2 regions of the Paenibacillus glucanolyticus genome follow, and region 2 is predicted to be linked to the other one. Evidence: a T-box and tRNA genes for the amino acid it is inferred to sense, from the RefSeq annotation. Region 2 holds a T-box; the other holds one or more tRNA genes.
What was found. A T-box is a leader RNA that pairs with one kind of tRNA and senses whether it is charged. The one in region 2 lies ahead of WDY75_RS18220 (glutamine--tRNA ligase/YqeY domain fusion protein), so its partner is inferred to be a tRNA-Gln.
Positions count from the first base shown of each region.

Region 1: it has a tRNA-Gln gene. The T-box ahead of WDY75_RS18220 (glutamine--tRNA ligase/YqeY domain fusion protein) is inferred to sense a tRNA for this amino acid. The anticodon was not compared.

Region 1 covers NZ_CP147845.1:770,408-773,800, forward strand. The annotation lists rRNA gene WDY75_RS03650 (23S ribosomal RNA) at 1-1,239, shown strand, start outside; rRNA gene rrf (5S ribosomal RNA) at 1,306-1,422, shown strand; tRNA gene WDY75_RS03660 (tRNA-Asn) at 1,433-1,508, shown strand; tRNA gene WDY75_RS03665 (tRNA-Thr) at 1,512-1,587, shown strand; tRNA gene WDY75_RS03670 (tRNA-Glu) at 1,625-1,699, shown strand; tRNA gene WDY75_RS03675 (tRNA-Val) at 1,722-1,797, shown strand; tRNA gene WDY75_RS03680 (tRNA-Gln) at 1,853-1,927, shown strand; tRNA gene WDY75_RS03685 (tRNA-Lys) at 1,995-2,070, shown strand; tRNA gene WDY75_RS03690 (tRNA-Leu) at 2,085-2,168, shown strand; tRNA gene WDY75_RS03695 (tRNA-Gly) at 2,174-2,248, shown strand; tRNA gene WDY75_RS03700 (tRNA-Arg) at 2,252-2,328, shown strand; tRNA gene WDY75_RS03705 (tRNA-Pro) at 2,348-2,421, shown strand; tRNA gene WDY75_RS03710 (tRNA-Gly) at 2,498-2,571, shown strand; gene ppc (phosphoenolpyruvate carboxylase) at 2,847-3,393, shown strand, end outside.
Region 2 covers NZ_CP147845.1:3,888,855-3,892,247, reverse strand. The annotation lists gene WDY75_RS18230 (alpha/beta fold hydrolase) at 1-429, opposite strand, end outside; gene infC (translation initiation factor IF-3) at 606-1,094, shown strand; T-box leader at 1,198-1,458, shown strand; gene WDY75_RS18220 (glutamine--tRNA ligase/YqeY domain fusion protein) at 1,534-3,228, shown strand; gene WDY75_RS18215 (pentapeptide repeat-containing protein) at 3,339-3,393, opposite strand, start outside.

The DNA.
Region 1 (3,393 bases), 3.1 Mb from region 2:
AAGGCGCGCGGAAGAACTCTCGTTAAGGAACTCGGCAAAATGACCCCGTAACTTCGGGAGAAGGGGTGCCTCGGTAGGGTGAATAGCCCGAGGGGGCCGCAGTGAAAAGGCCCAAGCGACTGTTTAGCAAAAACACAGGTCTGTGCGAAGCCGTAAGGCGAAGTATACGGGCTGACGCCTGCCCGGTGCTGGAAGGTTAAGGGGAGCGGTTAGGAGCAATCCGAAGCTGTGAACCGAAGCCCCAGTAAACGGCGGCCGTAACTATAACGGTCCTAAGGTAGCGAAATTCCTTGTCAGGTAAATTCTGACCCGCACGAATGGCGTAACGACTTGGGCGCTGTCTCAACGAGAGATCCGGTGAAATTTTAATACCTGTGAAGATGCAGGTTACCCGCGACAAGACGGAAAGACCCCATGGAGCTTTACTGCAGCTTGATATTGGATTTGGGTACGATCTGTACAGGATAGGTGGGAGCCTTCGAAGCATGAGCGCCAGCTTGTGTGGAGGCGACGTTGGGATACCACCCTGATCGTATCTAGGTTCTAACTTGGTACCGTGATCCGGTACGAGGACAGTGTCAGGCGGGCAGTTTGACTGGGGCGGTCGCCTCCTAAAGAGTAACGGAGGCGCCCCAAGGTTCCCTCAGAATGGTTGGAAATCATTCGAAGAGTGCAAAGGCATAAGGGAGCTTGACTGCGAGACCTACAAGTCGAGCAGGGACGAAAGTCGGGCTTAGTGATCCGGTGGTACCGCATGGAAGGGCCATCGCTCAACGGATAAAAGCTACCCTGGGGATAACAGGCTTATCTCCCCCAAGAGTCCACATCGACGGGGAGGTTTGGCACCTCGATGTCGGCTCATCGCATCCTGGGGCTGAAGTAGGTCCCAAGGGTTGGGCTGTTCGCCCATTAAAGCGGTACGCGAGCTGGGTTCAGAACGTCGTGAGACAGTTCGGTCCCTATCTGTCGTGGGCGTAGGAAATTTGAGAGGAGCTGTCCTTAGTACGAGAGGACCGGGATGGACGTACCGCTGGTGCACCAGTTGTTCCGCCAGGAGCATGGCTGGGTAGCTACGTACGGAAGGGATAAGCGCTGAAAGCATCTAAGCGTGAAGCCCCCCTCAAGATGAGATTTCCCAACTAGTAAGACCCCTTGAAGACGACGAGGTAGATAGGTTGGAGGTGGAAGTGCAGCAATGCATGGAGCTGACCAATACTAATCGGTCGAGGGCTTATCCAAAGATATTTCAATGTGCTGCAAATTCGTTTCGTATCTAGTTTTCAGGTGATCAAGCATCTGAAGCCGTTTGGTGGCGATGGCGGAAGGGTTCCACGCGTACCCATACCGAACACGACCGTTAAGCCTTCCAGCGCCGATGGTACTTGGACCGCAGGGTCCCGGGAGAGTAGGACGTCGCCAAGCGGATACATATTCCCTGATAGCTCAGTTGGTAGAGCACTCGACTGTTAATCGAGTTGTCACAGGTTCGAGTCCTGTTCGGGGAGCCACTTGCTTCCATAGCTCAGTAGGTAGAGTGCATCCATGGTAAGGATGAGGTCACCGGTTCGATCCCGGTTGGAAGCTCCAGATTCGTTTTTAGAATGGACATGCATCATGTAAATGAGGCCCGTTGGTCAAGGGGTTAAGACACCTCCCTTTCACGGAGGTAACAGGGGTTCGAATCCCCTACGGGTCACCATTATTTCTCATCCATTATATATGGAGGCTTAGCTCAGCTGGGAGAGCATCTGCCTTACAAGCAGAGGGTCGGGGGTTCGAACCCCTCAGCCTCCACCATTTAACTCATGATTATTAGAGTATTGAAATGCAAAATAGAAGTACTCATCGATATTGGGGATTAGCCAAGCGGTAAGGCAACGGACTTTGACTCCGTCATGCATAGGTTCGAATCCTATATCCCCAGCCACTTCACACCAAAAAGTGAAGTTGCGCTTTGAAGGTGATTCCGAAACTTTTCGGAGGTCCTGATATGCGAGCCATTAGCTCAGTTGGTAGAGCACCTGACTTTTAATCAGGGTGTCGAAGGTTCGAGTCCTTCATGGCTCACCATTGTTTCATCTTGTGCGCGTGTGGCGGAATTGGCAGACGCACTAGACTTAGGATCTAGCGTCTTTGACGTGGGGGTTCAAGTCCCTCCACGCGCACCATTTATGCGGACGTGGCTCAGCGGTAGAGCATCGCCTTGCCAAGGCGAGGGTCGCGGGTTCGATTCCCGTCGTCCGCTCCATTTGCGCCCTTAGCTCAGCTGGATAGAGCGTTTGACTACGAATCAAAAGGTCGGGAGTTCGAATCTCTCAGGGCGTGCCATTTTTTCAAAGATTAATATCGGGATGTAGCTCAGCTTGGTAGAGCACCTGGTTTGGGACCAGGGGGTCGCATGTTCAAATCGTGTCATCCCGATTTGCTTAGGCGTTATTGCCCATAAAAGTAATCAGAATATGCTCCAAAGTATAAGATCACTTTTATGGGGTGATATGCGGGTGTAGTTCAATGGTAGAACTCCAGCCTTCCAAGCTGGTAGCGTGGGTTCGATTCCCATCACCCGCTCCATACATATGCAGGACATCACCGTGTGTGATGTTTTTTTTACATATTTACACGACTATCCTGCGAAGTGTTAATGTGATAAAGAATGCAGTCATATCAAGGGTTTCTTGGACTAATGTTTATCGTAGAAGGGCATATCAATAGCATGAGTTTTGTCGATTTGGCTAATTTTTTCGCCTGAAAAATGCAGATTTTCATTCGCTTTTATTGTATGATGTTAGGAAGGCGTTACGTCCTAAAGATAAACTGCTGAAACGGGTTGAGATGGGAGGAGTAGCATGACTGAACTTACAGTAACCGCAAAGAGCAATTCCAACAATCTGCTGCGGCGTGATGTACGGTTCCTTGGCAATATTCTTGGGGAAGTTCTTGTCCATCAAGGAGGCAATGAGCTTTTAGATATAGTTGAGAAAATTCGCGAAACGAGTAAATCGTTGCGATCCGTATTCCTGCCGGAATTGTTTGCAGATTTCAAAGGGATTATCAGCACGCTGGAACCAGACATTCGCCATCAGGTGATTCGTGCGTTTGCCATTTACTTTCAATTGGTTAATATCGCAGAGCAGAATCATCGCATACGCCGCAAGCGTGATTACGAGCGTTCCGCTGGGGAGAGTGTTCAACCAGGTTCCATTGAAAGTGCGATCCAGGATTTGAAAGAGCGCAATATTACGTTTGAAGAAGTTCAAGAAATTCTCGAAAGTCTATCCCTTGAGCTGGTAATGACAGCTCATCCGACAGAAGCGATGCGTCGGGCTATTCTGGATATTCATAAACGGATAGCAGACGATGTTATGCAACTGGACAACCCGACACTGACATTCC
Region 2 (3,393 bases):
GATAAAGGACATGTCGACGTCAATCTCAGCCCCGATGTCTTCTACGATAACGGCTTTAACGTACTGCGGATACCGGGCGGCAAACTGGTATGCGTTGATACCTCCTAAAGAATGTCCGAGCAATGTTACCTGTTGTCCCTTTAACTCGGATGTAATCAAGGTGTGGATATCCTCCACATAACTCTCTCTTGAATAATTTTTATCCGGGGAATGCTCACTCCAGCCGTGACCGCGTTGGTCAAGCCCGATCACCCGCCAATCCGTAAACTTTGCGGCCAATTTCGTGAAGGTTTCGGCATCATTCATATGCCCATGCAGCATAAGGAGAACATTAAGACTCTCGCCACCATAATCGAGGTAGGAGAGTTTCAAATTGCCTGATTGAAAATACTTGCGTTTGGTTGATTGAATATCCTGAGCGGACTGCATATCATATCCTCCTTAGGGCAATGGAACCTATCCCATTGCTTGTTGTTTGTAGTTCAACTATAACCCATAATAGTGACAACTATTGTCATTATTAAAACAATCCATGCAGATAAGGGAATATGTTATTCTATCAAGAGAAGAAATGGGAGAGACACGTATGATGGGAGGACTTGTTTATGTTGATTATGAATGAAAAGATAAAGGCACGAGAGGTTGAACTTACCGGGTTAAACGGCGAGAGTCTGGGCATCGTCACAAGGGAAGAGGCGCTCGCACTGGCCAAGAGCCACAAAGCCGATCTGGTGTGTACCTCTTTGTTTAGCAGCCCGCCACCATGTAAGCTGGTGAGCCGGGGGCAGGCTAAGCAGGTGGCTGCGAAGGAAAAGAAAGGCCATAATGAAACATCCGGTCCAATTAAAGTGAAGGAATTCCGCTTGTCTGTACATATCGAGGAGCACGACTACGATACCAAGCTGTCACAAATGCATAAGCTGCTTGCAGCGGATAAAGCCGTGCAGCCGGTCATCCGCATTCAAGGCAAGGAGGGAGAAGCAGCCCGCAAGCTGCTTGAGCGTCTGGTCCATGATCTGGCCGAGGTCGGCAAGAAGGAGACCGGCATTCAGGTCAGCGGCAAGTTGGCTACCGTTAAATTGCTGCCAATCTGATTCCTGGACCGTTTAACGGAGGGATTTTCATAAGATTTTTTGCGATTTTAAGTGACGCTTACGGTTTACTTTTTTATTTATAGATGATACTATGGATCAAATTATAAACGCCATGAAGAGAAGAGTAGATGAAACAGGATTCCCTACAGAGAGCTCCGGTAAGCTGAAAAGGGGCAGGAAGCCGTTTATTGAACCAAGCCTCTGAGCGGCGCATCGGAACTTATGGATAAGGGATGGTGCGACAGGAGCTCCTGTTACAGAGCTAGGGTATAAGCTTGTTTTGTGATAGCCGTACCCGATAAGGCTGATATCGTGATATATCGGTAAACAGGGGTGGCACCGCGAAACCAATCTCGTCCCCAAGACTAATGTCTTGGAGACGGGATTTTTTTATTTTTTCAGGAAGTTATTCGGGATGAATTCGAAGGAGGAGCTCAGCATGATTCATGATAAGAGTTTGGGAGAAGAAACGGTGAATTTTTTGACAAGAATGGTTAAGGGAGATATTGAAAAGGGAGTGTACCACAGACCCGTGGCCACCCGCTTTCCGCCTGAGCCTAACGGCTACCTGCACATTGGCAGCGCTTATGCCATACACATCAACCATTCCATAGCAAGCCAATTTCATGGAACATTCAACCTTCGGTTTGACGATACGAATCCTCTGAAGGAGGATGTGAAATACGTACAAGCGATCCAGGAGGATAGCGCGTGGCTGGGGTATACGCCGGAGGTTTATTATGGCTCGGATTATTCCGAGCAAATCGCAGAAGCGGCCAAGAAACTAATCCGCAAGGGGAAGGCCTACGTCTGTGATCTTACGCCCGAGGGAATGACGGAGTACCGGGGAACACTGACGGAAGCAGGCAAGAACAGTCCATTCCGTGAGCGCAGCGTTGAAGAAAATGTATCATTATTTGAGCAAATGAAGGCGGGGGTATTCGCTGTATCAGCAAAAGTACTCCGGGCCAAAATCGACATGGCTTCGCCCAACATGAATTTAAGAGACCCTGTGCTGTATCGTATCCTTCATGCCGAGCATTATCGAACCGGAAGCGCATGGTGCATCTATCCGATGTATGACTTTGCCCATCCGATTCAGGACTCCATTGAAGGAATCACACATTCGCTGTGCTCAGCCGAGTTTAAAGATCATCGACCGCTGTATGAGTGGGTGGTAACCGAGCTTGAAATCAAGGAGCCGCCCAAGCAAAGGGAGTTCGGACGATTGAACATCTCCGGCTTCGTGACAAGCAAGCGGTATCTGAGGGAGCTGGTTGAAGGTGGTTTCGTGGATGGTTGGGACGACCCCAGACTGCCCACGCTTAAAGGGCTCCGGCGGCGGGGAGTGACACCGGAAGGGATTCGGAAATTTCTGGGTGAGCTCGGCGTGTTTCGCAGCAACAGCATGGTGGATTCGGCCATGCTTGACCATTACATCCGTCAAGATTTGAAGGAACGCTGCCACAACGTGATGGCTGTCATCAAACCGCTGAAGGTTATCATTACCAACGTTCCGGAAGATTGGAGCGAGATGCTTATTGTTCCGAATCATGAAGGTGATGCATCGAAAGGGGTCCGGGAGGTTCCTTTTTCACGGGAGCTGTTTATCGAGAGGGAGGATTTCATGGAGGAGCCGACTCCCGGATTTCACCGGTTGTCGCCCGGCAAGGAAGTGCGCTTAAAGGGCGCTTATTTTATCAAATGCGAGCATATCGTGAAGGACGAATCAACAGGGGAAATCCAGGAGATCCACTGTACGTATGATCCCGAAACCAAGAGCGGCAGCGGATTTAATGCAAGAAAGGTGAAATCGACGCTGCATTGGGTCTCGGCCAGGCATGGGATCACAGCGGAACTTCATCTGTATGATAAGCTGCTGAAGGAATCAGCCGAGTTATCCGAATCGGGTAACGTCTGGGAAGACTTGATCAACCCGGAATCGCTCATTAAAGTCGAAGCCGCTGTATTGGAGCCTTTGATGGCGGAAGCGACTGCGCACAACACGTACCAATTCATCCGACACGGCTATTTCTGCGTGGATTCCAAGTATTCAACAGAGCACAAGCTTGTGTTTAACCGCATCGTTTCATTGAAGGATTCGTGGAATTGGCCTGCAAACCATTCAAAGTAGTTGACGGTGAAATGATGGCAATTACGGTCACCAAGATGGGGCAAAATGCTACCGCCGCTCTTCCAAGCGTTCGTGACCCATTTCATATGATATACCGTCCCTCATTAGGCTTAATCCACCCAATGTATCGGATGTGACAGGGAGGGTGGCAGTTTGGTATTGGCG